2 regions of the Shewanella sp. SP1S1-7 genome follow, and region 1 is predicted to be linked to the other one. Evidence: riboswitches for the same ligand, from Rfam matches in the RefSeq annotation. Region 1 holds a riboswitch; the other holds the start of a gene.
The links. A riboswitch is a leader RNA that binds a small molecule or an ion and turns the genes downstream of it on or off. The one in region 1 is predicted to bind lysine.
Positions count from the first base shown of each region.

Region 2: linked by a shared signal. The riboswitch ahead of lysC (lysine-sensitive aspartokinase 3) and the one ahead of Q4Q49_RS19570 (Na+/H+ antiporter NhaC family protein) in region 1 are both predicted to bind lysine.

Region 1 covers NZ_JAUOEU010000035.1:7,565-23,854, reverse strand. The annotation lists gene Q4Q49_RS19620 (helix-turn-helix transcriptional regulator) at 80-1,003, shown strand; gene Q4Q49_RS19615 (proline--tRNA ligase) at 1,121-2,836, opposite strand; gene Q4Q49_RS19610 (acyltransferase) at 3,003-3,647, opposite strand; gene tsaA (tRNA (N6-threonylcarbamoyladenosine(37)-N6)-methyltransferase TrmO) at 3,648-4,382, opposite strand; gene rcsF (Rcs stress response system protein RcsF) at 4,540-4,920, opposite strand; gene Q4Q49_RS19595 (amidohydrolase family protein) at 4,999-6,345, opposite strand; gene Q4Q49_RS19590 (amidohydrolase family protein) at 6,345-9,434, opposite strand; gene Q4Q49_RS19585 (H-NS family nucleoid-associated regulatory protein) at 9,650-10,042, opposite strand; gene Q4Q49_RS19580 (electron transfer flavoprotein subunit beta/FixA family protein) at 10,353-11,102, shown strand; gene Q4Q49_RS19575 (FAD-binding protein) at 11,103-12,029, shown strand; lysine riboswitch at 12,125-12,321, shown strand; gene Q4Q49_RS19570 (Na+/H+ antiporter NhaC family protein) at 12,401-13,969, shown strand; gene Q4Q49_RS19565 (M3 family metallopeptidase) at 14,143-16,290, opposite strand, start outside.
Region 2 covers NZ_JAUOEU010000003.1:1,547-17,836, reverse strand. The annotation lists gene Q4Q49_RS03375 (ammonium transporter) at 1-326, opposite strand, end outside; gene Q4Q49_RS03370 (P-II family nitrogen regulator) at 337-675, opposite strand; gene Q4Q49_RS03365 (hydrolase) at 1,019-1,561, shown strand; gene nrfA (ammonia-forming nitrite reductase cytochrome c552 subunit) at 1,710-3,113, opposite strand; gene narQ (nitrate/nitrite two-component system sensor histidine kinase NarQ) at 3,339-5,171, shown strand; gene Q4Q49_RS03350 (response regulator) at 5,164-5,793, shown strand; gene Q4Q49_RS03345 (YacL family protein) at 5,884-6,258, opposite strand; gene Q4Q49_RS03340 (zinc transporter ZntB) at 6,558-7,523, shown strand; gene Q4Q49_RS03335 (M14 family metallopeptidase) at 7,626-8,747, opposite strand; gene lysC (lysine-sensitive aspartokinase 3) at 8,749-10,104, opposite strand; lysine riboswitch at 10,255-10,429, opposite strand; gene Q4Q49_RS03325 (DUF3293 domain-containing protein) at 10,531-10,965, opposite strand; gene arcA (two-component system response regulator ArcA) at 11,554-12,270, shown strand; gene Q4Q49_RS03315 (S9 family peptidase) at 12,369-14,684, opposite strand; gene Q4Q49_RS03310 (class 1 fructose-bisphosphatase) at 14,951-15,958, shown strand.

The sequences.
Region 1 (16,290 bases):
AAGTGCTTTTATAGAAAGAGGCGCTTTTATGCGGAAGAGGCTCGAGAATACGAAAAGAAGCTTCGATATAAAAATCACCTTGGGCGATAACACCTTGAGTCAAGTAACTGACACTCCATTATCTCAGCAGCACATCACTCAGCACACTCAGGTCGCACCTTCACGTTTAGCCGCCGCAGGGCTAAGCGCGTCCATCATGTTGCTTAAGCGAACACTCATGCCGTATGAACATGTGCAGCGCCATCGTCATTCTTGGGGACAGGTCATTTATGCCAGCCAAGGTGTGTTGAGTGTGATTACGCCAGCGGGGCGTTACATAGTGCCGCCTGAACAAGCAGTGTGGGTGCCTCCCTTTGTCGATCATGAGGTTATCGCGCTAGGTCAGGTGCAATTGAGCAGTTTGTATTTGGATGACACCCAGATAGGCGGTTTTCCACCCGACTGTACTTGTTTGAGTGTGAAGCCTGTTTTGCAGTTGTTACTGCAAGAGGCTAATGCCTTGATGAAGAGTGAGGCTGGGCTGATTGATCCCGATTTTAAGGATAGCGTCATGCGACTCTTGATGGTGATCCGTGATTTTATTGTGCTCGCCCCTAAGGTCGCCTTGGATTTACCTTATCCTAGGGATAAAAAATTACTGCGCATTACAGAGGCTTTGCTTGCGGATCCAAGTGAGCAACGTACTTTGGTGGATTGGCAGCGGGAGGTCGGCGCCTCGGCCCGCACGTTAGCGAGATTATTTAAACAGCAAACTGGGCTAAGTTATAGCCAATGGTTGCAAAGGCTTAGGTTGCAGGTGGCGATTCAAATGCTCAGTCGAGGTGAATCAGTGCTCACTACAGCGTTATCTTTAGGTTATGCCTCGGGTTCAGCCTTTGGTTATATGTTTAGGCAGTTGATGGGCGTCGCTCCGAGTCAGTACCTGTTAGCGCAAAATACCTTGCCAAAAATACAGTGCCAAAAATACAAAGATAAACAGCTACAGATAAAAGTCATGTCGTGAGTGATCGACGAAGGTCAATAAAAGTCCAATAAAAAGCCAATAAAAAAACGCACTTAAGCTGGGCTTAAGTGCGTTTCGTTTTTGATCGTTAAGCTTTTCTATATTTCGCGTTGAGGCTTAGCCTTTCACTGCGTTTTTCAGGAAGTCGAGCAGTTGATCAAATGGAATATCTTGCTTTTCACCGGTACGGCGGTTTTTGTATTCAAATACGCCAGCATCGATATTGCGATCGCCAATCACCACTGTGTGTGGGATACCAATCAGTTCCATATCGGCGAACATTACGCCTGGACGCTCTTTACGATCGTCCAGTAATACGTCAATACCCGCTTCGTTTAAGTCTTTGTATAACTGCTCGGCGATATCGGTTACGCGGTGCGACTTGTGCATGTTCATTGGCAGAATGCCCACGCTAAATGGCGCAATCGCCTCTGGCCAAATGATGCCACGGTCATCGAAGTTTTGTTCGATGGCTGCTGCCACAATACGGCTCACGCCGACACCGTAACAACCCATCAGTAGCACCTGTGACTTGCCATTTTCGTCAAGTACAGTCGCGTTCATCGATTTAGAATAGTTAGTGCCCAGTTGGAAAATATGGCCCACTTCGATACCGCGTGCCATAGCATAAGTGCCTGAACCATCAGGTGTTGGCTCGCCTTCGACTACGTTACGGATGTCGGCAACTTGCGCTGTCGGCAGATCGCGTTCCCAGTTGATACCAAAATAATGTTTATCATCAACGTTAGCACCGGCGGCAAAATTGCTCATGACGCTAACGCTGTGATCGATAACGATAGGGATTTTAAGACCGATAGGGCCAAGTGAACCTGGACCTGCGCCGATGGCGTCACGGATCAGCGCTTCTGGCGCCATTTCTACTGGTGATGCCACTAAGTCTAACTTGTCGGCTTTGACTTCGTTGAGTTCATGGTCACCGCGAACAATCAACGCCACTAGCGGAGCAGCTTCGGTCGCACCTTTAACGATCAAGGTTTTGACAGTTTTGGTGATATCCAGATCAAACTGCTCAACCAATTCAGCAATGGTTTTTGCATTTGGGGTATCGACTAAACGCAATGCTTCAGTGGCTGCGCCGCGTGGTTCAGTTGGCATAGGTGATTCAGCTTTCTCAATGTTAGCCGCGTAATCGCTGCCCGTTGAGTAAGCAATTAAATCTTCACCGCTTTGTGCCAGAACGTGGAACTCGTGTGACATGCTGCCACCGATAGAACCTGTGTCAGCTAATACTGGACGGAAGGCTAAGCCCATGCGCGTTAGAATGTTGCTGTAGGCGTTGTACATGGCCTCATAGGTTTCATTCATGGTATCGACGTCAAGGTGGAAAGAGTAGGCGTCTTTCATCAAGAATTCGCGTGAGCGCATCATGCCAAAACGTGGACGAACTTCGTCACGGAATTTGGTTTGGATTTGGTAAAGGTTCAGCGGTAATTGCTTGTATGAGCTGACTTCTTTACGGATCAGGTCAGTGATCACTTCTTCGTGGGTTGGGCCCAGTACGAAGTCGCGATTGTGGCGATCTTTAAAGCGCAGCAGCTCGGGACCAAACTTTTCCCAACGACCTGTTTCTACCCACAAGTCTGCCGGTTGCACCATAGGCATTAGAATTTCAATTGCACCGGCTTTGTTCATTTCTTCACGAACAATGGCTTCGACTTTACGCAGTACGCGTAAGCCCGTGGGGAGATAGCTATAAAGGCCCGACGCATTACGACGGATCATGCCCGCACGTAACATTAATTGATGACTAATGACTTCTGCGTTGGCAGGAGTTTCTTTCTGTGTTGATAGCAGGTACTTGCTGACGCGCATTACCGATGTCCAAATTTGAGTTGAATGGTCGCCATTTTATCACCTGCTTTGATGATGTCACCTACGTATTTAGGTTAAATTCAACTAGCTGGGAGACAAATAGCATTTTTGAGAAGATTACTGAGGCAAAGGAAAGCGATTTTATCGGCGATTTGTACCAGCCGATTTAGCTTTTATCGCGCCTATCGCCAATCACTTTGGCGGGGTTGCCTGCCACTATCGCCCAGTCGGGCACATCTTTAGTTACTATGCTGCCCATACCCACCACAGCGTGATCGCCAATGGTCACACCATCGACTATGCCGGCCTGAGCGCCAATCCACACATCTTTACCTATAAGAATGCCTTTGGAGTTGGCAGCTTGTTGATAGATGGGCGTATCTGGCGCCATGCCATGGTTGAAGGCATAAATAGTGACATTATTAGCGATGCGGGTCTGGCTGCCAATCTGAATACCGACTCTACCGCCATCGAAGGAGCAACCATGATTAATCGCCACTTCATCCCCTAGCGTGATGGGCCCGTGTAAAAAACAGTCGGCGGCGATCATGCAGCGATTACCCATGCGGATATCACGATTGGGTTCGGCGAATAACTGCGCTTCGGGGGCGATAAAACAGTGCTCGCCGATGTTGACCGTTTCGAGGGCACAAAGCTTTGCTTGGATCTCATCCTGCCAAGGTTTTGCCCAGACTAAATGTTTCTCTTTTAAAGAAAAATACAGCCACGGCATCCATGAGATACGCTTTTTATGCTGGCTTTGATAATCAGGCAAAGATGCCGGCTCTGATCTAGGCGTTGGCGCAGACATTTAGCCACATTTCCCCGGTTTGAGTTCTAATACTAAGATGTATTCTTGGTCATTATCATCGGCCGCCATTTGCCAGAACACATCTAAATCATAGAGGGCGACTTGATATAACTTAGGATCGTCTTTGGCTTTTTTATAGGCGGGGCGCGGATCTTGCCCCAAGACTCCGCGGATAAGTACGGCTAAATCTGTGTAGGTTTCCTGCTGGGCGTAACGCTCAATTTGTGCCTCGGCATTATCGGAATACACCACTGAAATCAGTTTAGGGGCGTCTTGAGCAATGCCGCCGACAGCATCGGTAATCGAATCCGAGAAAGGAATGTAAGGCTTAATATCGATAATTGGCGTGCCATCGACCAGATCCATACCGGAAATCTCGAGGCACACTTTGCCCTTGCGTTGCACTACGCCGTGCAGTTTCACCACAGACTGGCCTATGCCATTAGGGCGAAAAGTGGAGCGAGTGGCGAATACGCCGAGTTTTTCATTGCCGCCTAATCGCGGCGGCCTGACTGTGGTTTTCCAACCTTGGGCAAGATTTTCATGGAAGCAAAACAGCAACCAGAGATGGGAATATTGCTCTATGCCACGCACCGCATCGATATGATTGACATGGGGTTCAAGTTCGACATAGCCGCGTGCCTCAACGAGTCCGGGTTGTCTTGGAATGCCAAACTTTTGTTTATACGGCGTGCGGCATGTCGCTACTGCGACAATTTGGTTGGTAAATGTCATGCAAAAAATTACCTAAAAAGATAAATATAACAACCGCCTAAGCTCATCATTAAGGCCCATCTTTGAGCGCTAATTATGCAGCGTTAGCCATGAAGCGGTTGATACGGGCAATCTCAGATCATCGAATCGCGAGCAGTTTGTTTACTCAGCGTGGGACTTACTCTGCGGTAGCCGTTTTAACTGCTTGGCCGACGCACAGGGCGCGGCTGATACAACCTTGGGCGGCTTCATCTAACATCACACATTGTTTGATGATAATGCCGTTAGCGCCTTTATCTGCGGCGTTACGGCGGGCTTCGGTTCTGGCATCGGCTAATGACGCAGGTACGCTGTTGACATCGGCCTGACAGGATTCCCCTTGGACCAAACCTTTTAATTCGTAATGACCTTTTGGCAAGTTATCGCCTTCATAGAGGGTGACATCGGATGCCTTGAAATAGTCATTGATCGCCTCACCGTCCAAATTACTGTTAAAACTGTAGTCGCTTGCACAGGCACTGAGCAGTAGCACTAATGCACTTGAGAGGATAATTTTCATGGTTTGACCTGAGATTGAGGGGAAAACTGCGCAGCCTTGGTAGGCTGCGCCGATGCGATATTATTATCTGAGTAAATTCTACCGCTTAAGGTACTTTTGATAAAGCTGCTGATGGCGATTATTCAGATCTATCTGCCGTCCTTCAATCCAGATAGCCTCTATCTTATTGGTCATAGGGTCGAGAATGTCCCCCTCGGACAATACAACACTGCCTTGGTATCCCACTGCAATCGCCCCTAAATCCTCGACACCTAACAGTTCTGCGGCATCTAAGGTGATGGACTTAAGCGCTTGCTCAGGCGTTAAACCATAGGCGGCGCTATAACCTGCTGCATAGGGTAAGTTACGGCTATTCCAGTCCGATGAGAACCCAAGGGCGAAGGGGATTCCTGCATTGGCGAGCAAGGAGGGGATTTTAAAGGGCAAATCTACTGGTTCATCTTTACGCTTAGGCAAACTCAAGGTATGAGGATAAATGACCCCAGCCTTAACTTCCCTCAGGCTTGAGGCCAATCGCCATGCATCGTATCCGCCGACAATCACCAATTTGAATTGGTATTTTTTCGTCAAGGCAATCACTTGCTCAATTTGGCCAACAGTGTCGGCATGGGCAAACAGTGTCGCTTTACCTTGGTATAGCGGCAACATGGCCTGCCAGCGCAGGTTGTTGGTTGCAGACTGTGGGTCTTCATCCTTGGTTTTATCTTTGCCCTTGGCTTTATCACTTAAGAAATAGCGATAGCCATCTTCAAAGGCGATATTGAGCTGGTCGATCGCCTGCTGATTTTTCTCGATGGCTTTGGCTTTCTTTTTTTCATCTTCTGGCATGCGTTTGATTTGCGGCCAATAGACATGGAACTGCCCAGCACTGAGGGTCAGCGCATCCTCAATCGTCCACGCATCAAGATTCACCAGTACCGATTGCCCAGCAATACCATCGCCGCTCGGGACGATTTGCGCGTGGGTAATACCGTTGAAACGTATGGTCGGGATGAGCTCAGAATCTGGATTGTAAGCCGTGGCTGTGCTGATCTGCGGGTTGATATAACCCACCTCGGCGTTATCAACCGTGGGGCGGCTCATTTCAATTTCGACCAAACCTAAGCTGGTGTCTAGGGCGATTAAGCCCGGATACAAATGTTTACCGCTGGCATCGACGACTTGAGTGTCATTGGTTTTTGCGGTTGCACTGTTGATTTGGCTGGTCAGTTGAGGCCCAACGGCCGTGATCTTGCCATTTTCAATCAAGACATCAGTGTTGCTGAGCACGCCTTGACTGACTGTGTGCACTGTGGCGTTTTTTATCAGTACGCTGCGGCTTTGTTTAGGTGTTGGCACGATATCGCTTGCTATCGCTGGGGTCAGCGTGGTGCAAATCGCGCCCAGTAGCGCCGCAAACAAAACGGGTTTAGATGAATGTTGCATTATTTGGCTCCCCCATGAGTGTGGCCCCATGCCTGATAGTGGGTGTCGCAGTGCCACTGTGGCTCGTTAAGTGGCGTGACTTTTTCACCCGCTTTGGCTTGATCATCACTGCTGAGAATTTTTTGGATAAGTGCGGCGCGCTCGTTGACTACTGCTTGCTGGGCGACTTGGTCTTGATCGCGGTCAAAATAGCGTTTTCCTTCAACCCATGCCTGCGTCACTTTGGCGTAAATCGACAATGGCTCTGCGTTCCACAGCACGATATCGGCCATTTTTCCTGGGGTGAGTGAACCCACAAATTCATCGACTCTTAATTGCTTGGCTGGATTGATGGTGACCATGTTCCAAGCATCTTCCTTCGACATATTGCAATACATCATAGACTTAGCCGCTTCTTGGTTGAGTCTGCGCTGCATTTCATAGTCGTCTGAGTTTATGCTGGTGGTCACGCCTTTGTTTTGCATCAGGCAAGCGTTTTGCGGAATCGCGTCGTACACCTCAAACTTATAGGCCCACCAATCGGCAAAGGTCGAGGCGCCAGCGCCATGGGCGGCCAGTTCACTCGCTACTTTGTAACCTTCGAGCACATGGGTAAAGGTTTGCACTTTAAAGCGATAGGCCTCGGCTAGGCGGATAAACATCAGGATTTCTGACTGCACGTAAGAATGAATGTGCACATCACGTTGCTGATTTAATACTTCGGCCACCGCCTGCAGGCGATAACTTGGGCGCGGTGCGACGGTTTTTTTCTTATCGCTGGAGCGCAGGTCATCATAGGCTTTTAACGCATTCTCATAGGCGATGGCGGCATCGAAGGTCTCTTCAAATAAGGCTTTGACTCCCATACGCGTTTGCGGGAAGCGTTGTACAAATTTCTCTCCCCAGTTGCTCTGCTTAACGTTTTCACCAAGCGCGAACTTGATACTGGCGGGCGCGTTAGCAAATTTAAGTTGCTCGGCCGTTTCGCCCCATTTCATTTTGATCAGTTGCGATTGGCCGCCAATAGGATTGGCGCTGCCGTGGAGTATTTGTGCGCTGGTGACGCCGCCCGCTAAGGCGCGATAGAGTGAAATATCGTCGGGATTAATCACATCACCAATCCGTACCTCAGAGGTTACGGCATCCGTGCCTTCGTTGGTGCCACCATTAATGGCGATATGCGAGTGTTCATCAATAATGCCCGCAGTAAGATGTTTACCTGTTGCATCTAGGACTTGATAACCAGAAGGCGTACTGAGTTGCTGGCCAATTTTTTCGATGCGGCCATTGGCCATCAAGAGATCAGCATGTTCGAGAATGCCTTGCTTATCCGAGGTCCACAGGGTGGCATTTTTGATGTGCAGCTTCTCGACCTTAGGTGCTTCGCTCAGTCCATAAGCAACGTTAGGGAAGGTGAGGTGACTCACTAGACTTGTGTTAGCTTTATCCTTGGGCGCTTGATGGTCATCTTGAGTAGCATTATCAACCGCTGCAGTTTGCGCTATCGCAATACCGGCAACATTTGTGGTGCGACTCTTGGCATCGACCATGCGGCCCTGAATACCGTCATCGGCCATCCACAGCGTAAAGCGGCTAAGGCCATTGATGCCAGCGGCGCTCAAATCGGCAGTAAAGCTTAATCGACCGTCGTCATCTAACTTAAGTTGGGTGAGCGCGATACTTTGCTCGCCACTGCTTAAGCTACCTTGGATTTTGGGTTTATCCCCTTTACTCACATCTTGCAGTGATAAATCCAGTGTGAGGTTATTGAGGCTTAATTGATAATCGCCCAGTAATCGTGCTTGGGGCAGTGAGCGAAGACTTTGCTCCTGACCTTGCAACCAAACACTGTAGATCTGGCCCTCTTTAAAAATATTGCCCTTAGTGACTACAAAGTCTGCCATGTAACCGGGTGCTAGTTTGCCGGTAAAATCGGCGGTGCCCGTCATCTCGGCGGCTTGGGTGGTCAGTGCGGCTAAGGCTTGCTCTTCAGTTAAACCTTGAGTAATGGCTTGGCGCAGGCGCGGCCAAAAAGCATCGGTCTTAATACCAAACTGCGTTAGCGCGAAGGGAATACCCGCTTTGGCAACTTCTGCTGGATTGGTTGGCGCACGTTCCCACTGTCTTAAATCCGCCAGTGACACTTCGCGATCGGCATCATCTGTCCCGACATCAGGCGCCTGCGGATAGTTTAAAGGCAAGATTAACGGGTAGTTCAGCGCCTTTAACTCATTGATGCGCGAGTATTCTTGACCATTACCGAGTAGATTGGCTGACAGTTTATGTTCTTTGAGTAAATGGGCGGCGCGCAATTGATCGTTGAGATTTCTGGTTTCAATGATAATTTGCTTATCGGCTAAATTATCTAAGCGCTCAAAGGCGATATTAAATTCGACTTGATTGTTTATTGCACCATTGGCCGATTTGTTTTTATTTTGGTTATACCAATTGGCGTCGGCAAAGGTTTGTCTAATAAGTGCAATACTGCCCATTAATGATGAGGGATAATCTTGTTCAGATGAGCCTTTATCAAATGCCATAAAAGGTTGACTGCGGGCACGATAAATCACTTCGTTGGCGGTTTTGTCTGCTAATGACAGGCTAACACCCGTCCCTCGGAAGATTCCGTCGAGTTTGCTACTTTGCACACTCGTAAAGCCATTATTGATCCACTCTTTAGCGCGTTCTTTATTGGGATAAACGTAATTAAACCATTCTTTTTCAGAATGAATTGCACCATTGTCTGCATTGCCACCGATACGTTTAATATCATAGACAGGACGAGTGAGCCCAAGTTTTGGATATTCGAACTCAATCCCATAATCGGTGAAAGGATCGATAAATCCAGGGTAAATAGTATAACCACTCAAATCGATTTTAAATGCGCCAGCGGGAATGTCACCGTGCTCAATAATGGCTTTAATTCGATTATTTTCAACCAATAAAGTGGCATCACTTAAACGCTTACCCGGCGCAATGATTAATTCAGCATGGGTAAAAGCCGTGAGTTTATTGGAGGTTGTCCCTGTATTGATTTGGGCATATGTGGTCTGTGAGACTAAGCTAGCGATTATGCTGCAGCTTATAATTATCTTATTGTTTATCTGCATTATTTTATTCAATCGAGTGAGGGTGAATAAAGAGTAACTGAAAGCAGATGTAAATACTAAGGTTGAATTGTAACGCAATTTGAGCAGGGATGAGGTGTGGGATTTACGCTTGTCGTTTTAGATTGCAGCCAATAATGGATATAAAAAAGCCCGCAATGAATGCGAGCTTTTATGCAAATGGGTGTTGGTTACTCGAACCGCCACACCGAATTGGATTAGATTAAGAAATCTTCCATAGAACGACCTTTGTTGATCTCGTTCTTAAATACGGTTGGCATACGGCCTTGGCCAGTCCACTGAACCATTTCACCGTCAACTTCGATTTGGTATTTAGCTGGACGAGGAGCGCGTTTTTTCGCGGTTGCTTTAACAGCTACGCCACCTAAGTCATCAATTGATAAACCAACGGCTTCCATTTGTTGACGGATTTCTTCAATCTTAGCATTACGAGCTGCCATGGCTTGTTCTTCTTCCTCAGCCATAGACTCGCGTTCTACTAAAATTTTATCTAATTTGTCGGCTAAATCACGTAACTCTTCAACGCTAAGTTCTTTAACTGCTGCTTTAAAACGACGGCCGTGAGTTAATATCTCTAAAAATTCGCTCATATCTATTTTCGTCCCACTCTAATTTTTAATACAGGATAATGGTGAACAACACCTAAATGATAGAAACTAATATAGCTCGAATCAAATAAAATTATGCGTTTTAAGTAAATTAAATATTATTTATATTTTGAACTTTTCTTATTTACTCAAATAAGTGTCCAAAAAAGTAGCCGTTGCGCGGATTAAAAAATGCAAACAGGCGTTTGACTTTGGTTGACGTTAACGTTAACAGGACGTAAAGTTGCTCTATCCTGCATTGGTATTAACCAATGTTTTGTCCATGTACATGAAAGTGTAGGAAGGAAACCCTATGAAAGTATTGGTGCCCGTTAAGCGCGTTGTTGATGCCAATGTGAAGGTCAGGGTCAAAGCTGACAATACAAGTGTTGACACTGCAAACCTAAAAATGGCGTTGAACCCTTTTTGTGAAATCGCAGTAGAAGAAGCGGTTCGTTTAAAAGAAGCGGGTAGCGCTACTGAAGTGGTTGTTGTCAGTATTGGTAATAAAGCCGTGCAAGAACAATTACGTACCGCGCTCGCATTAGGCGCAGACCGTGCGATTCATATCGATACTGAAGAAGAACTGGTGCCAGTATCTATCGCCAAATTGCTCAAAGCGGTACAAGACAAAGAACAAGCTGAACTGGTGATTTTTGGTAAGCAATCTATCGATGGCGATAACAATCAAACTGGTCAAATGTTCGCGGCGCTGATGGATATGCCACAGGCGACCTTTGCTTCTGAAATCAAATTGGAAGGCCAATCTGTGCAAGTCGCTCGCGAAGTTGACGGTGGTATGCAAACTTTACTTATGCCGCTGCCTGCAGTTGTGACTGCCGATCTACGTTTGAACGAACCTCGTTATGCTTCACTGCCTAACATTATGAAAGCCAAGCGTAAGCCATTAGAAGTCTTTACTGTGGCCGACTTAGGCGTGACATTAAAGAGTCACCAAACGGTTGTGAAGGTCACTCCGCCAGCAGAACGTAAAGCAGGCATCATGGTAGCGTCGGTAGCTGAGCTAGTTGAAAAGTTAAAAAATGAAGCGAAGGTGATCTAAATGGCCATTTTAGTATTAGCTGAACATGATAATGCCGCACTGAAACTCGATACGGCAAAAATCGTCACTGCCGCCCGCGCTATTGGCGATGAAGTGCATGTACTGGTTGTGGGTCACCAATGTGGCGCGGTTGTCCAAGCTGCACAAGCACTACAAGGCGTTAGCCAAGTGCTCGTTGCCGATGCTAGCGTGTATGAAGCGCATTTAGCGGAAAATTTTGCCAAATTGCTGGTGGACTTAGCGCCAAACTATGGCCACATTCTGGCTTCTGCTTCGAGCTTAGGTAAGGACACGCTTCCGCGTGTGGCAGCATTATTAGATGTTGCGCAAATATCTGAAGTCATTACCGTCGTCAATGCTGACACTTTTGTGCGCCCTGTGTATGCGGGTAACGCCTTAGCGACAGTGCAAAGCCATGATGCCATCAAAGTGATGACAGTACGCGCCAGTGCCTTTGATGCTGCACCAGAAGGTAACAGCGCGGCTGTGACGACACTCGATAAAGTGTTTGAAGCGAGAACTCAGTTTGTTTCTCAATCTTTGACGGTATCAGCCCGTCCAGAGTTAGGTAATGCTGGCATTATTGTTTCTGGCGGCCGTGGTATGGGCAGTGGTGAAAACTTCGGCATGTTAGAGCAGCTTGCTGACAAGCTCGGTGCTGCGGTTGGCGCATCACGCGCGGCAGTTGACGCTGGCTTTGTGCCTAACGATTTACAAGTCGGTCAAACCGGTAAAATCGTTGCGCCTAACTTGTATATTGCCGTGGGGATTTCTGGCGCGATTCAACATTTAGCGGGCATGAAAGACGCAAAAGTTATCGTTGCTATTAACAAAGACGCGGAAGCGCCTATTTTCCAAGTTGCCGATTATGGCTTAGTTGCGGACTTATTTGAGGCGGTTCCTGAGCTGATCACAAGTCTCGGTTGATTTAATCTGTGATCTAGGTCACATTAAGTGGCTTTGCGCTAGCATCTGCTAAGCCGCTTATGTTTTTATGTGCCTCACGCTCGGGTACGGGCGTTCTTAGAAGTAGAGGCGCGCCAAATATTAGTAGTGATCAGTAGGGTGATTCCGTTGATCGATTGCGAAAGGATTTGGTGCCGAAGTGGTTCGATTTATCACGATCAACTGCTGGGGTTGTACCTAATAGGTGCAACACTGCCATAGTATTTTCCGATACGGATATTGGAAATAGTTACTATGGAGCGCTACTGATAGGACAGGTGACCTTGGGTATCTATTGCCTTTCCCCACCAGTTCAGTCGCCCTCCATTCGTATTTAACGAAGATAATAATCAATGACTGTTATGAATTATGCCGATTCGGCACTTTCCTTGCTGCCGCCTGCGGTGGCTATTGTGTTGGCGATCTTAACTCGCCGTGTACTGCTTTCTTTGGGGTTAGGGATTTTAATTGGTGCTTTATTGCTCAATCAATTTTCACCTGTAGCGACGGGTGAATTTGTATTTAATGGCGTTAAAGGACTTTTTTGGACGGGCGAAGGCCTTAATTCGTGGAACTTATATATTCTCGGTTTCTTAATTGTACTGGGAATGATCACAGCGTTAATTACTGTCAGTGGCAGCGCGCGGGCTTTTGCCGATTGGGCGCGTTTACATATACGTAATAAACGTGACGCTAAACTATTAACCATGTTTTTAGGGTGTGTGGTTTTTATTGACGACTATTTCAATAGCTTAGTCGTAGGTTCGGTCGCTAGACCTGTTACCGACCGTTATTATATTTCCCGCGCTAAGTTAGCTTATTTATTAGATTCGACTGCCGCTCCTGTGTGCGTTATTTCTCCTGTATCAAGTTGGGGCGCCTATATTATTGCGCTTATTGGTGGAATATTAACGGCCCACGGTTTTGCTGATACGGGTCATTTGAGTATTTTTATTCAAATGATCCCAATGAATTTCTACGCAATCTTCTCTTTGTTATTATTACTTTTCGTAGTTTTTATGGGATTAGATGTTGGGCCAATGCGCGAGCATGAACTCAATGCCCAACGTGGTAATTTATACGATGAGTCAAAGGGATTACCGCCAGGGGCGAATGCGGATTTACCCGAAGCCGAAACCGGTAAGATCTTAGGCTTATTCCTGCCAATTACTGTGCTGGTATTTGCGACCCTGTATTTTATGATCAACAGTGGCGCTCAAGTACTTGCCGCTGAAGGGATTGAATTTAATATTATTTCAGCGTTTGAGAAAACCGATGTCAGTTCATCCCTTTTCTTTGGTGCATTAATCGGTTTAGCGATTTCGCTGATATTGAATTTAGTCCAAGGCGTTGAGAAATCAATGATAGTCAAAGGCATAGTGCAGGGCGCTCGCTCTATGCTGCCAGCGATTTATATCCTGTTATTTGCTTGGACTATCGCAGGCGTGATTGGCCAGCTCGAAACTGGTAAGTTTATGGCGAGTCTCGCGACGGGCAATATTCCGTTCGCGTTTTTGCCAGCGCTTATGTTTGTGTTAGCGGGTATTACTGCGTTCTCAACCGGTACTAGCTGGGGCACGTTCGGTATCATGTTGCCGATTGCTGCGGATATGGCGATGGGAAGTCACACTGGCATGATGTTACCTATGCTTGCCTCTGTGCTGGCGGGCGCGGTATTTGGCGATCACTGTTCACCGATTTCCGATACCACGATTTTGTCGTCTACGGGCGCGAGTTGTCACCATATCGACCATGTCGTCACTCAGCTACCGTATGCATTGATTGCGGCGTTTATTAGCTTAACGGGTTATGTCGTACTTGGATTTACTGAGTCAGTCGTCGCAGGTTTAGTGGCCTGTAGTGTGGTGTTTGTGGTTAGCATCATAGTGCTAAAAATCAAATCTAAAGGCGCAATTAGCTAAACGCTAATTGAAACTTTGCACGGCAAAGGTTTACTGCGAATAAGTCAAAATAAATCAGCCAGCATTATGCTGGCTGATTTTTTTGGTTAACGCTCTATCTCTATCTTTAACCTAATCACATTAAGGCTATCAGTACTTAACTTAGGCTACTTGCCGCTTAGGTTTTTTGCAGCTTAAAGTGTTTGGTCTAGCCCGCGGCGTTTAAGTAATCCTTGTGTCGTAGGCTCTTGTCCACGGAAGTTTTTGTAGGCTTCCATTGGCGCAATACTGTTGCCCACTTCACGAATGGTTCTGCGGTATTTCATGCCGATTTCACGATTGAGCCCGCCTTGGGTTTGCACATAGGCAAAGGCATCCGCCGCTAAAATCTCACTCCACATATACGCGTAATAACTTGCCGAGTAACCACCGGGGAAGGCGTGGGCAAAGTAGGTCGATTTATAGCGTGGCGGCACGGCGCTGATGTTTAAGCCGTGCTTTTTCAGTGCATTGGCTTCAAAGGTGGCGACATCTTGCAACTGTGCATCTGGGCTTAATGAATGCCATTCCATGTCTACGAGCGCCGCAGCCATATATTCTAACGTATCGAAACCTTGGTTAAAGCTGCCTGATTTCAACAGTTTTTGCAGCAGTTCATCGGGAATGGGTTTGCCCGTTTCATAGTGTTTAGCGTAGTTGGCCAACACTTTGGGATGGGCCGCCCAGTCTTCTTCGAAGGTTGATGGGAATTCTACAAAGTCACGGGAAACCGAAGTGCCTGCCAGACTTGGGTAAGTCACTTTGGAGAACATGCCGTGGGTGCCGTGGCCCATTTCGTGGAACATAGTGGTGACTTCGTTGTAGCTGACGAAGGTCGGTTGACCCTCTGGTGCCTTCTTAATGTTCATCACGTTAACCACGACAGGCTTAGTGCCTTCGAGGAAGGATTGGCCTACAAACGAACTCATCCAAGCGCCGCCACGTTTACCTTCACGGGCAAAATAGTCGGCGTAGAAAATGGCCATGCTTGAGCCATCGGCATCAAACATTTCGTAGGCTTTCACATCGGGATGATAAACCGGTAAATCTGGGCGAGGTTTTAGGGTGACGCCATAGAGTTCTTTGAGGGTGTAGAACACGCCATCTTCGAGGACGCGGTTAAACTCAAAATATGGTCTAATGCTATTGGCATCGAGGGCGTATTTTTCTTGGCGGACTTTCTCGGCGTAGAATTCCCAGTCCCATGGCGCCAGTTCAAATTTGCCGCCAGTCTTGTCGATCATAGCTTGAATATCGGCCGCTTCTTTCTCTGTATTAGCGACTACGGCTGGCACCATAGAGCCAAACATGCTGTAAACCGCTTCTGGCGTTTTGGCCATTTGCGGCGCTAGGCGATAACTCGCCCAGTTTTCATAACCTAATAGCGCGGCGCGCTCAGCGCGCAGTTGCGCTAAACGAGACACTAAAGATGCGGTTTCGTTTTCACCACTTAAGCCACGGTTAGCAGAGGCTTCCCAAATGCGTTGGCGCAGTTCACGGTTTTCCAGTGACGCCAATACGGGCTGGCGAGTGGTGTTGGTGATGTTGATCAGATACTTGCCATCGTGACCCGCCGCTTTAGCATCGTTTGCGGCCGAAGTGATTTCGCTGTCAGTTAATCCTGCAAGCTCATCCTTAGACTCCACGACCACGGCGATTTCTTTGGTTAAGCGCAGTAAACGTTGGGAGAACTCGTTGGTCAGTGTTGACTGTTCTTCGTTAAGAGCACGGATCTTCACTTTCTGTTCGTCGGTGAGTTTTGCGCCCGCCATGATAAAGCGTTGATGATAGACCTCAACCAAACGCACGGCTTCTGGGGTTAACCCTAGGTTAGCGCGATCGTTATAAATGGCTTCGATGCGGGCAAATAGCGCTGGATTTAAGTTGATATTGTCCGAGTGGGCCGCCATTTTGGGCGCCATTTCACCTTGAATTTTTCGCAGCTCTGGATTGCTGTTCGAACCCGCTAGATTATAAAACACACTCGATGCACGGCTGAGCAGAGCGCCACTTTTCTCCATAGCCACAATCGTGTTATCGAAGGTCGCCGCTGCGGGATTATTCGCAATCGCGAGGATTTCTTGATAGTGCTCGGCCATGCCTTGCTCTAGGGCAGGCGTAAAATGCTCATTCTTGATGAGGCTAAAGTCGGGCGCTTGATATTGCAGATTACTGACTTGAAACAAGGGGTTTTGGACTTGTACCGACATGGCGTTAGGGGCTTTGCTTTCTGTGTTGCTACAACCTGCCATAAATCCGGCGGTGAGTGTGGCGCCGATGGCGATGGCAATAAAACGTTTACG
Region 2 (16,290 bases), on a different contig from region 1:
AAGAAGTCAGATTCTAATGCATGGCTCGCATCCGATGATTGAGAACCGATTAAGGTACCAATCGATGGCAACCAGCCTCCTTCAGTGTTATCGACATACATAATGTTGTAGCCAACCAATAGGTACATCACACAGGCAATCGCGTACAACACCACGTTCTTAGTTAAAATTTCAGTGGTGTTTTTAGAGCGAACTAAGCCCGCTTCTAACATGGCAAATCCCGCTGCCATCCACATTACCAAAGCACCTGAGATCAAAAAGTAAAAGGTATCGAGTGCAAAGCGTAGTTCAGTGACTGTGCCACCTAGTTTTGTTAATTCTTCCATTATCAGCCCCTTATAGCGCTTCTGTATCGAGTTCACCCGTACGGATACGGATAGCATGTTCTAAGTCGACGACGAAGATCTTACCGTCGCCAATTTTCCCCGTATGAGCCGCAGTGGTGATGGCCTCAATTAACATGTCAAGATTTTCAGCCTTAGTGGCAATTTCTAGTTTTACTTTTGGCAAAAAATCCACCTGATACTCGGCGCCACGATACAACTCTGTGTGCCCTTTTTGACGGCCAAAACCTTTAACTTCGGTCACCGTCATGCCTTCAATACCTATTCCGGCGATAGCTTCACGGACATCATCCAACTTAAACGGCTTGATGATAGCGCTGACTAGTTTCATCCTGACCTCCAAAAAAACGCGATTGTTATTAACTTGTATCAAAGGTAATTCAATCATTAGGCCAAAACTTTAACTCGCTGATTAATATAGGATTTAAATAAATTAAATTATTTTTAAAGGTTAAAAATGCACCATAATCGAGCACAAACAAGTGCAACGCACTCTTTTAGTGAGCAGCTTAAGTGCAGTCGCTATTCGACCTTAGGCCTATTGGTAACAAGGTTAAATTGAGGTTTACTGGAAAAGCGTAAATCGAGATGAAATCTGAGCATCACAGTACAAGCTCTTAAACAAAAGCGAAGATCATCACTAAGACAATCATCAAGCGCAGAAGGAAGGCCCGATGTTAAAACCTGAAGAATGTGTTCTCGTTATCGTCGATGTGCAGGGAAAACTTGCACAAATCATGGATAACAGTGACAAGCTGCACCAACAACTACAGACCTTAATTCAAGGTGCACAATTATTTGAAATACCCATACTCTGGTTAGAACAGCTACCCGATAAGCTCGGAGCAACCAGTCCTGAGCTTCAAACCTTGCTAGAGAAAAGCGGCTCCCCCATTGCCAAGCAACATTTTAGCGGTTGGCACTGTGAAGAGTTTGCGCAGGCACTCACTAAGACAAATCGTAAACACGTCATACTGGCGGGCATTGAAACCCATGTGTGTGTTTATCAAACCTGTTGTGACCTTATAGGACAGCAATATTCGGTGCATCTCGTCGCAGATGGCGTCTCATCACGCAGTGCCGATAATAAACAACTGGGTATTCAGATGATGACGGCCAGAGGCGCCTTATTAACTAACGTGGAATCGCTATTATTTGAATTACAACATCAAGCCCAAGGCGAGCGCTTTAGGGCATTATTAAAACTGATCAAATAGCAATTCATTCCTTGGCTCTAATGAAGTAAACAGCCCTTGGTTCAGGCATGACGTTGACATTCACTCCCATAAAAAAGCCCTCGCTGAGTCAGCGAGGGCTTTTGCTTACATGAGGGGTTAGCTCAGGTTAAAAACGATTTGTTAAACACTATTTATAAGTGGCTTCGCGTTTTTTCGCTTCTTCATCCCACTTAGGTAACATGTCCTTCTTAAATGCTTCTTTCTCAGCATTCATTTTTTCCATGTCCATACCTAAAGCGGCTTGTGCCTTAGCTTTAGTCGAAATATCAGGGATAGCGACAGGATCTGTGATGCCTTTTTTCGCCAACAGTTGCGCTAATTTAACCCGCGCATCAGCCGCTTTATCTACTGCGGTACCTAAAATACGTAAGACTTCTTCAGGAGCGTGAGCAGCAGCGCCGTGTGAAGCAATCGCATAGTCCCAACGCCATTGTGAATGACGAATATCGGTTTGAATAGGCTTCATTTCCGCTTCAGTTGCACCCGCTTTCCAAGCGGCTGCGGCTTCAAAGTGCGCTTTCACCAGTTGTGCTTCGGCGCGGCCTTTAAGCTCTTTTACTTTCGCTTTACGTTCGTTGGTCAAGCCGACTAAGAACTCTTTACTTTGGCTGTGGCACGTCGCGCAGGTTTCTTCAAAACGATCAAATGGGTTACCCACTTTATGATCTGTGTACTTACGGCCTTTGTCGTTAGTCACTTTTGGCATGTGACAATCAACACAGCTCACATCGTTCTTACCATGAACACCGAGTTTCCAAGTTTCATAACCAGGGTGCTGCGCTTTTAACATAGGGGTTTTAGACAGCGCATGCGTCCAGTCGGAGAACTCAATACCGTCGTAATAGGTTTCCATTTGCTCAACGGTTGTGCCCATATCCCAAGGGAATTTAACGAAACCTTTTCTGCCTTCTTTTTTCTCGAAATAGTATTCAACGTGACACTGACCACAGACCATTGATTGCTTGTCTTTTTTAGACGCTTTGGCAAAAGGTGTGCCTAATGCTTCCATACCACGTTCAGCAAAGGGGCGAGAGATACGCAGTTTTGGCGTGCCTTTTTCATGGCAGTCACCGCAGCCTATGGTGTTCACCACTTCTGGGCCGCCTTTTGCCCATTTGCCTTTGAAGTAACCATCTTCGCCTTGTTCTTCAATCAAACGCGGCACATCTGGGCTCTTACAACTCCAACAAGCCATAGGCATTGGGCCATCTTCCGCGTTGGTAGGTGCGCCAGTACGCAGAGTGTTACGCACATCCGTAATGGCATACATGTGGCCACGTGGTGCGTTGTAATCTTTCGCAAAACCATAACCTGCCCACAGCACGACTAAGCTCGGGTCCGAGGCTAACACATCGGTATTCTCAGTGCTTTTATCTGTGTCATGCCAGCTAGCGTATTGATTAGCAAATTTGTCTTTATAAACTTCGTTGCGAGGCTCAGTTTTATCACTCGCCATTGCGCCCGCCGCCATGAAGCTGGCGGCAACCAGTGCACTTAGTGCAAAGGACTTACCTGTCATCTTCTTCATCATCTCATCTCCGTGTTGCATTATTGTTGTAAATCACGACATCTCCATGGTCAAACTTAGTGAGTTAATCCCGCTAAACATATACCTCTTAGGGGGTATCTAGGTCGAAGTTTGCGCTAGATCAAAATGTAAAGGTGTTGTTGTTCACACTTCTATACTTTTGTTAATGTATTACATTATTTTCTAATGTAAAAACCACTGCAAAGTGCCATAACAGCGGCCATTAAAATGAATAGCGGATTAATGAAACGAGGCAGTCTAACCTCAAAAATCTTAGGATTAATGTTAGTACTCATTCTGCTTTCTAGCAGTTTATCAACCTTTGCTATCATCAATTTGTCTTACAGCTTGGGCGACGCTAAGGCGATTAACGCCTCGGGTTCTTTGCGGATGCAAAGCTATCGATTGATGTTTTACGCCAACTCTGGCAGTGATGCTGCGCTCGATAAAATAATCGAATTCGAAAACACCCTCTATTCCGATACCTTAAAGCCTTCAGATAGTTGGTTTAGTCCACGTAAGATTGCCGATCAATATCAGCTCGTGATCGATAAATGGCTGGTGATGAAATACTACATAGAGCAGGAAAACTCCCGCGACTATGTGGCGTCACTTAAGGACTTTGTCGACACCATAGATTTACTGGTATTGGAGATGGAGCACCACGCCGCCTTTAAACTCAGGCTCCTCGCCGCCAGCCAAATATTAGGCTTAAGCGTCATGCTCATTATCGCCTTTGTGGCGGTGCGTTTTACTAAGAAGAAAGTGGTAATCCCACTGCAAAAGCTTATGGAATCGGCGAATACTATTTCTAAAGGCAATTTTGAAATCGAAATGCCCGAAACCGAATATATCGAACTTACAGCGCTCACCCATGCCCTGCAAAAAACCGCCAAGGAACTCGCCATGCTTTATGGCGATTTAGAGTCGCAGGTGGCAGAGAAAACCTTAGCACTCACTCGGGCCAACAATGAGCTGGCATTTTTATACGATAACCTACTGACATTAAACGCAAATAAGCTCGATTACAAAGCGCTCAAAGCGGCACTAAATCAGTTAAAAGGCTATGAGTCACTCGACTACCTTAGGCTCATTATCCAGTATCCAGAGCAAGAACTTGAAGTGATTGAGGCCGATGGCGGCTGGCCAGATATGACTCAAGAGAGTACCCGTTTCCCACTGCAATTTGAGCAGGCTAATTTAGGCTATTTAGAGTTAATTGCCGACCAAACACCGAATATCGCGCTATTTAATAATTTCGCGATTATGTTGACCCGCTCAATCGTAATCCATAATGCCACGGAGCAAAGACAACAACTGGCGCTAATGGAGGAACGCGGCGTGATCGCGCGGGAGCTACACGACTCTTTAGGGCAAGTGCTGTCCTTCCTCAAAATCCAAATTAGCTTATTACGCAAAAACTTAGATTGCAGTTGCCGCAGCCCGATCGTTGAGGCGCAATTAACCGAAATCAACGAAGGCGTGAGCACAGCCTATGTGCAACTCAGGGAATTGCTGTCTACCTTTAGACTCACAATTAAAGAACCTGATCTAAAAAGTGCCCTAGAGGCTATGCTCGAGCAGCTCAGAGCCAAGACGAATATCAAGATCACCTTAAACTATAAACTTGCACCACAATGGTTAGAGGCAAAGCAGCATATTCACATACTGCAGATCACGCGAGAAGCGACTCTAAACGCCATCAAACACGCCGAGGCCAGCCTCATCAATATCCATTGCTATAAAGATGATAAAGGCATGGTCAATATTGATGTTTGTGATAACGGCATAGGTATTGGACACTTAAAAGAACGAGATCAACACTTTGGCATAGGGATTATGCATGAGCGAGCCAGCAAACTTTCAGGTAAAGTCGTATTTAGCAATAATGAAATAAGCCGATTTAACGCAGCGACCACCACGATTGAGCAAGGATGCAATAAACAAGACGATGCACTCAAGCCTAACCATTCATTCGACCTTGCACAGCAAAGCAAAGGTTCAAGTGGCACTCGAGTAACACTTATTTTCCCCTCTCAACAGGAGCCTTCAAATGGGTAAACCTTATTCCGTACTTGTGGTCGATGACCATCCCCTGTTACGCAAAGGCATCTGCCAGCTCATTGCCTCAGATCCTGATTTCAGCCTTTTTGGTGAAGCTGGTGGCGGTTTAGACGCATTAACCGCCGTCGCCACCGATGAACCCGACATTATTTTGCTCGATCTGAATATGAAAGGCATGACAGGCCTAGATACCCTCAATGCCATGCGCCAAGAGGGCGTCACCTCGCGCATAGTGATACTCACAGTTTCCGATGCCAAACAGGATGTGATCCGTTTATTACGCGCAGGAGCCGACGGCTATTTACTCAAAGATACTGAGCCCGATTTACTGCTCGAAAAACTCAAAAATGCCATGCTTGGCCACAGAGTTATCAGCGATGAAGTGGAGGAATACCTCTACGAGCTAAAAGATGCGACCGATGAGCAAGAATGGATTTCGAGCTTGACGCCAAGGGAGCTACAAATTCTTGAGCAACTGGCGGAAGGCTTAAGTAATCGGATGATTTCAGAGCATTTACACATTAGTGAAGGCACAGTCAAAGTGCATGTGAAAAACCTACTGCGTAAAGCTAATGCCAAGTCGAGAACCGAAATGGCGGTACGCTACCTTAATCAGTAATCCCTGAGTTTAGCGAGGTATCGCGCAAACAATAAAGGCAATCCCATGATTGCCTTTATGTTTTTAATCGAACTGGACTTAAATGGATAATTACAGACCTTTCTCGACAAACTGCTGCCAACTCAGTAGCGCCTGCTCAAAGTCCTCTAAGCCACAATAGGCCTCAGACTCAGCATCATAGAGTGACATAGCCTCTTCTAACTCATACTCTTGCTCAAAACCTAACGAATTCGCAAACACCCGCGCCTGTTCACGCTCTAACTCTAAGGTAAAATCATTACCAACGAGGCGCCATGCACCGCGTTTATCGGTTTGAATGTCTTTAATCATGCCCAACACTTGCTGAATTTTGGCTAAGTCTGGCCCTAATTCTTCTGTAAACCACTGCCCCAGCACTTCATGATCCATGCTAAAGCTGGCCAGAAAAGTGCCGGTTAAACTGTTACGCCGAAATTCGTATTCCATTTTATTGTCTCTTTGCTCTAAGCCTACTAATGCTAATTTTAACCTATCCTTGGCGAAGTTGCTCGCCTCCCGCAGCACAGCTGATTTAATACCAATCGTACAAAATATCTGTTCATTCAGCGGGAGTTCAACGCGCTTTAGGCAAGGCGAAGGCTTGAAGGCATAATGGTGCTCTGTCGAAAGCCTTAAACGCAGTATAAAGCGCGTTGCCACGCCGTTAAGCACGAGTACTCACTTCATTTTCGCGGCAAAATCAGTTAGCTTGTTTGTATGATTTTGAAAGTTATATGGAATGCGATATGCACGAAGGATTTATCTACAGTTTAGTGCTAAGCGGCGCCCAAGCGGGTTCCACCTTAAGCTTAGAACAGATCGAAAAATGGGATCCGCAGGATGGTCTACTCTGGTTGCACCTTCGCTATCGCAATAAAAAGGCGCGCCACTGGATACTCAATAGCGGCCTGCCGAAGGTCGAGAGTGATGCCCTACTCGCCCAAGATACTCGCCCCCGCGCCGTTATCGCCGGCGAAGGCATATTGCTCGCGTTACGCGGCGTCAACCTCAACCCTAATTCAGCTCCCGAAGACATGGTGGCCGTGCGTATTTATGCCGATAAACAGCGGATCATATCCACCTGCGATCGCGAGTTACAGTCGGTCAAAGATGTCGCCGAGCTGATCCTTGAGGGAAATGGGCCTGCAACTACGGGCGACTTTATCGTCGCTGTCTGCGAGCGACTCACTAACCGTAAAGTCGAGTTCATCGATAAGTTAGAAGAACAACTCTCTGATTTAGAAGAGCTCGTCGTCTCAGGCAATGTTAAAGATTTACGCACCGATATCGCCGAACTGCGCCGCCAAACCGTCGCCATTCGCCGCTATTTAGCGCCCCAGCGTGAAGCCTTTTCAAAAATGATTTCCGAGCAAGTTAGTCTGTTTAACGATTCAGAGCGACTTAAACTCAGGGAAACAAACGATAAGCTTATCCGCACCATTGAAGATCTTGATGCCCTGCGCGATAGGGCGAATGTGACTCAGGAAGAATTACTCAGCCAACAATCGGAACAGCTCAATAAGCGCTTATATTTCTTATCTTTAGTGTCGGCCATCTTCTTACCATTGGGGTTTTTAACGGGCTTACTCGGGGTCAATATTGGCGGCATACCGGGCGCCGACAACACTTGGGCCTTCGCCACCTTCTGCGGCATATTAATCTCACTCGTCGCCCTACAAATGGCGCTGTTTTATCGATTTAAGTGGTTATAGCCACCTTAAAAACAACAACGCCAATCGATTAGGATTGGCGTTGTTTTCGTTCATTCTTATAAGCTGAATGTTATGAGCTAATGCTTATGCTCTAATCGGCGATTATGTCGTCGGCAACTCAAACACATGAGTCATGACTTTATAAAGCTCTGTCCCTTGGTGCACAGACGCCGAAGCAAAATGCAAAATCGGCACGCAGTCCTGCGGCAAACTGACCGTCTTCAGCTCATCTGCCGTACCGTATAAATCCATACGCAGTAAATTAACTAAGGGCTGTCCCGCAGTCAGTGGCTCACCCACAGGCGCGAGGTATTCCACTAACCCTGAACTTGGCGCGTGATACTTTTTATAGTCCTTAAGGTAACAACCAAAGCGCTGCATTTTAGCGGGCGCAACGGTTTCAGCGATCACGCCGCGGTGGCTTAAATACGCCAAAATCCCTTGGGCATCAACCAACGCATCCTCAAGACAGACGCGCTCTTGGCTCGCCAACTCCAAGGTTAACGCTGACACAGCAACGGCTAAATCTCGCCCCTGCGCTTTTGCAAAATCACTTAATTGCCACCAAGGACAAAACGCCGCCTCATCCATGGCACCACCAAAGGTGTTGGGGATAACAAGCGTATAAGGGATCGACAAAAACTGCGCGGCAGCTAAGTCATATTCAGGACAATACAAATGCTTACAGGATTTAGGACCCGTATGTAGATCGAGCACTATATCCGCGCCGTGGGCCATAATCTGCAGATTAACCGCAAGCCTATGGCCAGTAGTAATGCCCCATTCGTGACGCAACTTTTGCTGACAAGCTTCAACCAAAGTACTGCGATAAGCTTGGATCAGCTCGCTATCACTGAGCTTGGCATGTTCGCTATACCAAGTCGGCAAATCGATAGCATGATTCAAATACTCACGATTCCAGTTCGACCCCGTAATAGGGTCAAATCGGCCGAGGGTAAACTCACCACTTTTTTGGTTGATCCCAAGGGGATTGGCAAGCGGCACTAAGGTGATTTCACCGCGGATGTCACAGAGTTCAAGCTGCTTCATCAACTGATAAATCACCGCATTACCTTGCACTTCAGCGCCGTGGACATTGGCCTGAATATACACTTTGGGGCCAGTCGCCTTATCGTCGCTCGGCTTAAAATGGTAAATAGGCAAGGTGAGGGCTTGCCCTGCGGCAAGCTCCCCGATTTGCAGAGACGATGTAGTCGGCAACATATTAAGCGCCTTCGAACAGATTTTGATGCAGCGATTTAACTACTTGCGCCGCTTCCGATTCTGCTACTAACACACACAGATTATGTGGGCTGGCGCCTTGGCAAATCATCCGCACATTATGTGGCTCAAGCACTTCAAACACACGGCGACAGATACCCGGCGTGGTCGCAATACGGTTACCGATAATCGCCACTAAGGCCAAACCGTCTTCAACGCGCACCCGACAATGCTGTGATAATTCTTGCAACAATGCCTCACTCAACAAACCTTGGCCGCTAGAGTCTGAACCAGTTTTATCTAGGGTTAGAGACACGTTCACTTCTGAGGTGGTAATTAAATCCACACTGATCTTATGTCGCGCCAATGTCGCAAAGGTTTCCGCTAAAAAGCCCTGCGCATGCAACATTTGCAAGCTGTGAAGATTTAACAGCGTTTGATCGCGGCGCAAAGCCACAGCGCGGAATACGGGCGCATCTTCCACTTGATGACGGATCCAAGTCCCGCCCTTTTCAGGCTCTTTACTTGAACCAACAAACACTTGAATTTGTTGACGGACAGCAGGAAGAATGGTCGCAGGATGCAATACCTTGGCACCAAAGGTCGCCATCTCGGCGGCTTCATTAAAGCTGATCTCGGCAATCGGAAAAGCATTGGGCGCAAGACGCGGATCGGTTGTATAAATCCCCGCTACATCGGTCCAAATCTCGACCGCTGAGGCGCGTAACGCTTCGGCTAACAACGCAGCAGAATAATCACTACCGCCGCGACCTAACGTGGTCGTTTGACCCGCGTCATCAGCACCGATAAAGCCTTGTGTGACAATCACTTGTTCCGCTAACAGTGGCTGTAGATAATCACGCGCTAAAATCGCAATCTGGTCAACCTGGGGTTCCGCGCGGCCAAAATGGCTGTCGGTACGTAATACTCGACGCACATCGAAGGCACTAGAGTTAACACCTTTCTCGCGGATCACCGCCGAAAACAACGCCGAAGAACATTGCTCACCGAGGGACAACAACTCATCCATGGTCGCTTTGCTGCGTTGTGATGCGAGCGCGTCACTCAATACTGACATGCGACTCAATAATTTATCTAATGCGGCGGCCACATCGTTAGGGCGACCGAGCTTATCTAAAATCGCATATTGAATTTGGGCAATTTGTTTTAATCGCTGTAATCGACCATCGTCGTTAATCGATTCTTGGGTCAATTCCACTAACAGATTGGTTACGCCACTCGATGCGCTGACCACGACTAAACGACAATGAGGATTAGCTAACACTATGTCGGCACAGCGATTCATAGCGTTATAGTCGGCGACTGAGGTGCCACCAAATTTTGCGACAACGAGGGACATTAGCGCACCTCCGTGAAACACGTAGGGCAAGAAATAAACGCAGATTGAATAAAATATTGATTAACTAACATGATCACACTCCGAACTAACTTCGTTCGAAGAGCCTGGTGCTCAATGATAACGCACCCCAAAAGAAGGGAAACAGCAATCGTCACCAGAAGCTCTCCACCAATTACAGGTGACAATCGTCAGGATTCAGCCTGATCGACCGACATAAACATGCAGCAACCATATCTATGCCTCGGCGTTAATCTCCCTCATCAGTCATCGCTGGAGTTTGTGCTCCTCTGACCGACTACCTAGTTAACGCTCCTCTTCTGTTCCTTTCCTAGGGAAAGGGACGAAAAAAGTAGCAATAAACCCCTAATGAAGTCAATGCTAATTTCATAACAAATGAATAATTTAAATAAAATCTTTTGAAAACAACTAAGTGCTTAAATCGGGTAACTCGTATACCAGCTGCACATAATCACTAAATTTGCCTAAACACACTTCATCATGTCCGGCCAAGGTGCATGGCACTAAGCTCACCTCCCCTTGTTCGACCACATAAATCGCGTATTGATTAAATTTCTTCCCCAATTGCAGCGCCATCGTTCTATCGATAAACACGGCCCAGCTTTTTTCCATGTGGGATAAATCCGGCGCCGCGCCCACTAAAGCACGATAGGGACTGCCGAGTAATTCAATTTCACGGAGAAGTTGGCGATCGAGTAAACGGTTTTGACTGGGAGAAAGCAGCTTTGAAGCGGGATTATGAGCGGTAATAACAGCAAAGGAAAAATCATAGGATAATGCTTGAGTCAGCAAAAATAACGGCGCTTGGTAACATTGCCACAAATCTTGAGTCGTATTGTCCATTGGTAGTCTAATCGAAAAATGAACCCAGGCTAGTGTAGCAGAGTGATAGTAAAATCCAAAGAGGCGTGAACTGGCTCACAGGAATCGCAAATACATTAGTTATACTAATCAATAGCTAAAGTAAATATCATGGTAAAAAACCCGACTCACCTAAAATTTGTTAACATTTCATTTGTTAACAAATGACTAAAACGAGTACAATGTACGTACTGGTGAGTTGAAACAGATTGAGCAAGATGCTTATCGTTCAATACAGTTTGTTACATATATCGCTTTAAGTAACGTGAACTGACCGGGCATCTGTTTAAAATGTGTTCTACATTTGATTTGTCTTTTAAACATTTAAAAAAAACAATAGTTAAGGAACTTATTCTAACTATTGCTTATCGAAGTTGGTACTGATTACGTTTTCTCGTATTACACTTAAACGTGCACTTAATCTACATCCAGATATAGATGTCACCGTAAAGATTTTCCTTTTGAGCACAAAGCAGTTCAAGGAAGTATCAACGCTTTTATGAATATAAGAGCCCGAAGTAAGTTGCTCTTATTGGTTAGTATAAACTGATTAAAATTTAGGTAAATAATATGCAAAATCCGCACATTCTGATCGTTGAAGATGAAGCCGTTACCCGTAACACGCTGAGAAGTATTTTCGAGGCAGAAGGGTATGTGGTAACTGAGGCCAATGATGGCGCAGAAATGCATAAGGCTATGCAGGAAAACAAAATTAACTTGGTCGTTATGGACATTAACTTGCCAGGCAAGAATGGCCTGTTGTTGGCGCGTGAACTACGTGAAATCAACAACATCGGTCTAATCTTCCTGACAGGTCGTGACAACGAAGTCGACAAAATCCTTGGACTTGAAATTGGCGCGGACGATTATATTACCAAGCCGTTCAATCCACGTGAATTGACGATTCGTGCTCGTAACCTTCTGACTCGCGTCAACAGCGCTGGTGCCGAAGTCGAAGAAAAGAGCTCAGTAGAATACTATCGCTTCAACGATTGGAGCTTAGAGATCAACAGCCGTTCATTAGTGAGCCCACAGGGTGAATCTTACAAACTGCCACGTAGCGAATTCCGCGCTATGCTGCACTTTGTTGAAAATCCAGGCAAAATTTTGACTCGTGCCGATCTACTGATGAAAATGACTGGCCGTGAACTTAAGCCACACGATCGTACTGTAGACGTGACTATCCGTCGTATCCGTAAGCATTTCGAAAGCTTGCCAGATACGCCAGAAATCATCGCGACTATCCACGGTGAAGGCTATCGCTTTTGCGGTAACTTAGAAGGCTAATTGCCAGCTAAGCAACACCCGCATGAGAAGCTGGATTGATTTGATAAACATCAATCCACAAAAAAACCAGATCTTAGGATCTGGTTTTTTTATGCCTGTTACTTATCGCTTTTCAGCTGTCTATGGAGGAAATCCGCTAATGAGCGGTATAAGTGATTACGCACTTTCTCGCCGCGCATCGAATGTTTAGATCCCGGATAGTCGATCATCTGGAATAACTTGCCTTCATCCTGCAACGCCTTATACACCCGAGTACTGTTTTCAAACAAGACGTTATCGTCGGCCATACCGTGATACATCAACAAACCTGCGTGATAGTTTTTCACGTAAGGGAACACGCTGCTGGCTTCATAACCCTTTTCATTTGCTTCAGGATGACCTAAGTAACGCTCAGTATAATGCGTGTCATACAAGCGCCAGTCGGTCACAGGTGCGCCCGAAATCGCGGCTTTAAAGTAATCCGGCGCCTTAAATAAACTCATCAAGGCCATATAACCACCGTAACTGTGGCCGTAAATCGCCACATTATCGGCATCGACAAAGGGCAGACTCCGTAAATAATCCACCCCCACTTTTTGATCATTCACTTCAGCTTCGCCCAAATGACGGTAAATCACCTGCTCGAACTGAGTGCCTCTGTGCGCACTGCCGCGGTTATCTAATTGGAATACCACATACCCTTGTTGCACCAGATACTGGGTAAAGTAGTCCTGCTCGCTCCAACTATTAGTCACTAACTGGGCGTGCGGCCCACCATAAACCCTCACTACGACAGGGTATTTCTTGCTTGCATCGAAGGGAACAGGTTTGAATAAACGAGTTTGTAGCACTTGGGCATCTTCGGCTTTCAGTTCACCAAATTCAGGGATTTGCCACAGCCCTGCATAATCATATAAAGGATGACCTTGCTTAACCTCATTTTGCTCGACCCAAGCCAGTTGCTGGCCCTCGTCACCGTGTAAACTGATTTGCGGTGGCTGAGATAAGCTGTTGAAATAATCCAGATATACGCTCTGATTATCGGCGAAAACAGGATTGTGCATCCCCGCTTGCTTGCTCACGCGCTCAACCTTGCCGCCCGCTAACGGCACGCGATAAAGCTGTTTCTCGATTGGCGTGTCTTTACGGCCGGTGAAATACACCCAGCCTGCGGTTTCATCTATGTATTCCAACTCATCGACAGCCCACTCGCCCTTAGTCAATTGCGTTTTGAGTTTGCCTTTTAAGTCAAAAAGATACAGATGATTAAAGCCGTCACGCTCAGACGCCCAAATAAAGGCAGACTGCTGTTTTAAGAAATGCAGATCGTTATTGAGGTTTACCCAAGCATCACTGCGTTCTTTCACTAAGGTTTTTGGCTTAGTCAGTGCATCTAACGCCACTAACTGCAAATCGAGCTGATGTTGATCGCGGCTCTGCCACTGGAAAGACAAGTGTTTGCTATCGGGCAACCAATCGACACGCGGCAGATAAATGTCTTTGCTCTTGTCTTTGCTATTATCTTCGCGCAGGGTCACCCAATTGATGGCCTTATCTTTTAGCGTGACCACACCTAATGCGATGTCGACGTTGTTTTTACCTGCGGCAGGATAACGCTGCTCGGTGAGTTTAATACCATCGGCATAGATCTCATTGCGCGTCACTTGCTCGACCGCAGATTCGTCGATACGGGTGAAGGCGATAGCCGATTCATCGGGCGCCCACCAGTAACCGGTCATGCGATCCATTTCTTCTTGAGCGACAAACTCAGCCATGGCATTTTTAATTGCCCCGCCGCCATCGGTCGTCATAGCTTGGAGTTTTTTCGTCGCCAGATCTAACACATACAAATTTTGATCCCGCACGAAAGACACAAAATGCCCCTTGGGCGATAAGCGTGCATCTGTAGCAAACCCTTCGCCAATCGGCAATTGAGTCACGCTATTGTCGACGAGGGAAAAGTAATACAGATTGCCAGAAGCCGGAATTAATAGCGCTTGGCTATCATCGGCCCAGAAGTACTCCATAATGCCTTCGCCATAAATACGTTGGCGCTCGCGGCGGGCTTTTTCTTCATCGGATAATTCATTTGTCGCGAGTTTATCGGCGTTTAATAGCAGGCTCGACTCAGCGGTTTTGACATCCATCTGCCAGAGATCATAAAAACTTTGATTGTCTTTACGGCCAGCAAGATAGGTGACGCGCTGCCCATCGGGTGACAATTTTAAGCCACGGGGACTGGTGCCCGCTAAGGCAGGTGAGGCATTCATTCGCTCAATCGTCAGTGGCAGTTTGCCACCTTCCATTGCCAAAGCTGGGGTCGTTGCTGAAATCATAGCTGTCGAAATCATGGCCATTTGGCTCGCTATCAGTAGGGGAACGGCGCGCACCTTAAGTGAGCACGCAGGGAACCAAGTTAACCTATTTTTAATCATTATTATTCCTTGGAAGCATAATCGCCTAAGATGTCAGCGATTAAAAACAAGCCGACATTGTGCCAGAGGCAAACCCCAAATAGAAATAGCATGCAATATACAGATACAAATTAGGAGCATCTCGTAGGCTCAGTCCAAATAATCCCTAAAAGCGCCAATATTCGCTAAAAGCATCAGCAACATCGCTGAAATTGTCGACTAACTGAGTTATCATTCGCGGCAAATAACGAAATTGACCTCATTGTTGAACCTCTAAAGGACATAACATGCAGACTCTGGCCCAGCACCTGACCTCACAGGCAGTGAACGACTCCCTCTCCCAGCTAATTTTAACCTTAGCCGACACCTCAAAAGCCATTAGCCATGCCGTTCGCCACGGTGCGCTAGCAGGCTTGTTAGGCGCGACTGAGCAAGAAAACGTCCAAGGTGAAACCCAGAAAAAACTGGATATCATCACCAACGACATGCTCAAAGATGCATTAAAAGCTGACGGTACAGTGCGCGGTTTGGCGTCGGAAGAAGAAGATCATGTAGTTGAAGTCAGCCAAAATGGTCAATATCTAGTGTGTTTCGATCCGCTAGATGGCTCATCTAACATTGATATCAACTCGTTAGTCGGCACCATTTTCTCCATATTACCAGCAACAAAGGGGCCCGCCCCTGCTGGCGAGTTAACTGAAACAAGCTTTTTGCAATCGGGCCGCAATCAGTTAGCCGCAGGTTATGTACTTTATGGTCCATCGACCATGCTGGCATTAACCACAGGTCAAGGCGTACAAATGTTTACGTTGGATCCAGAAACCAATGAGTTTTTACTGACTAATGCCGCAGTAAGCATTACCCCAGAAACTCAAGAGTTTGCCATTAACATGTCGAACCAACGTTTTTGGGAAGCACCAATGCAGACCTATATTGCCGATTTACTGCTCGGTAAAATTGGCCCACGCGAAAAATCATTCAACATGCGCTGGATTGCGGCTATGGTCGGCGACGTACACCGCGTGCTATCACGTGGCGGTATTTTCACCTACCCAAGCGACAATAAAGATCCTAAAAAACCGTACAAACTGCGCTTGATGTACGAAGCCAACCCAATGGCCTTCTTAGTCGAACAAGCTGGCGGTAAGGCTTCTACCGGTTATGAAACCATTTTGGATATTCAACCAACACAAATTCACCAACGTGTTGCCGTCATCCTAGGCAGCAGTAACGAAGTCGACGCTTGCCTGAGCTACCACGGTATTGATTACAGCGAAGAACCAAGTCTGGACTAAGTAGAATCGCTTAGATTCTGATTTTTAGGATAAAAGCCACTGACCACAGTGGCTTTTTTGTTGTCGCTTAATGCGACACTTGAGTTTTGATTGCGAAATCAGGGATCAGTAAAGTTTTAGCGATTGGTTTCACATTTGGAGTTTATGCGGCCTAACGGCCGAGGTTAATCAAAGTCGTGGGTCTTCAACCCACACCCGACCAAGAGGGGATCAACAGCAATTCCCTCTTGGATCTCCCTTGCCGCCCCTTGCGAAGTTACATGCATTAGAGACTGGCTTAGTGCTTATTCGAAAATCGCTAACGCTTCCGATGGCTCCGCTTTACATCCATG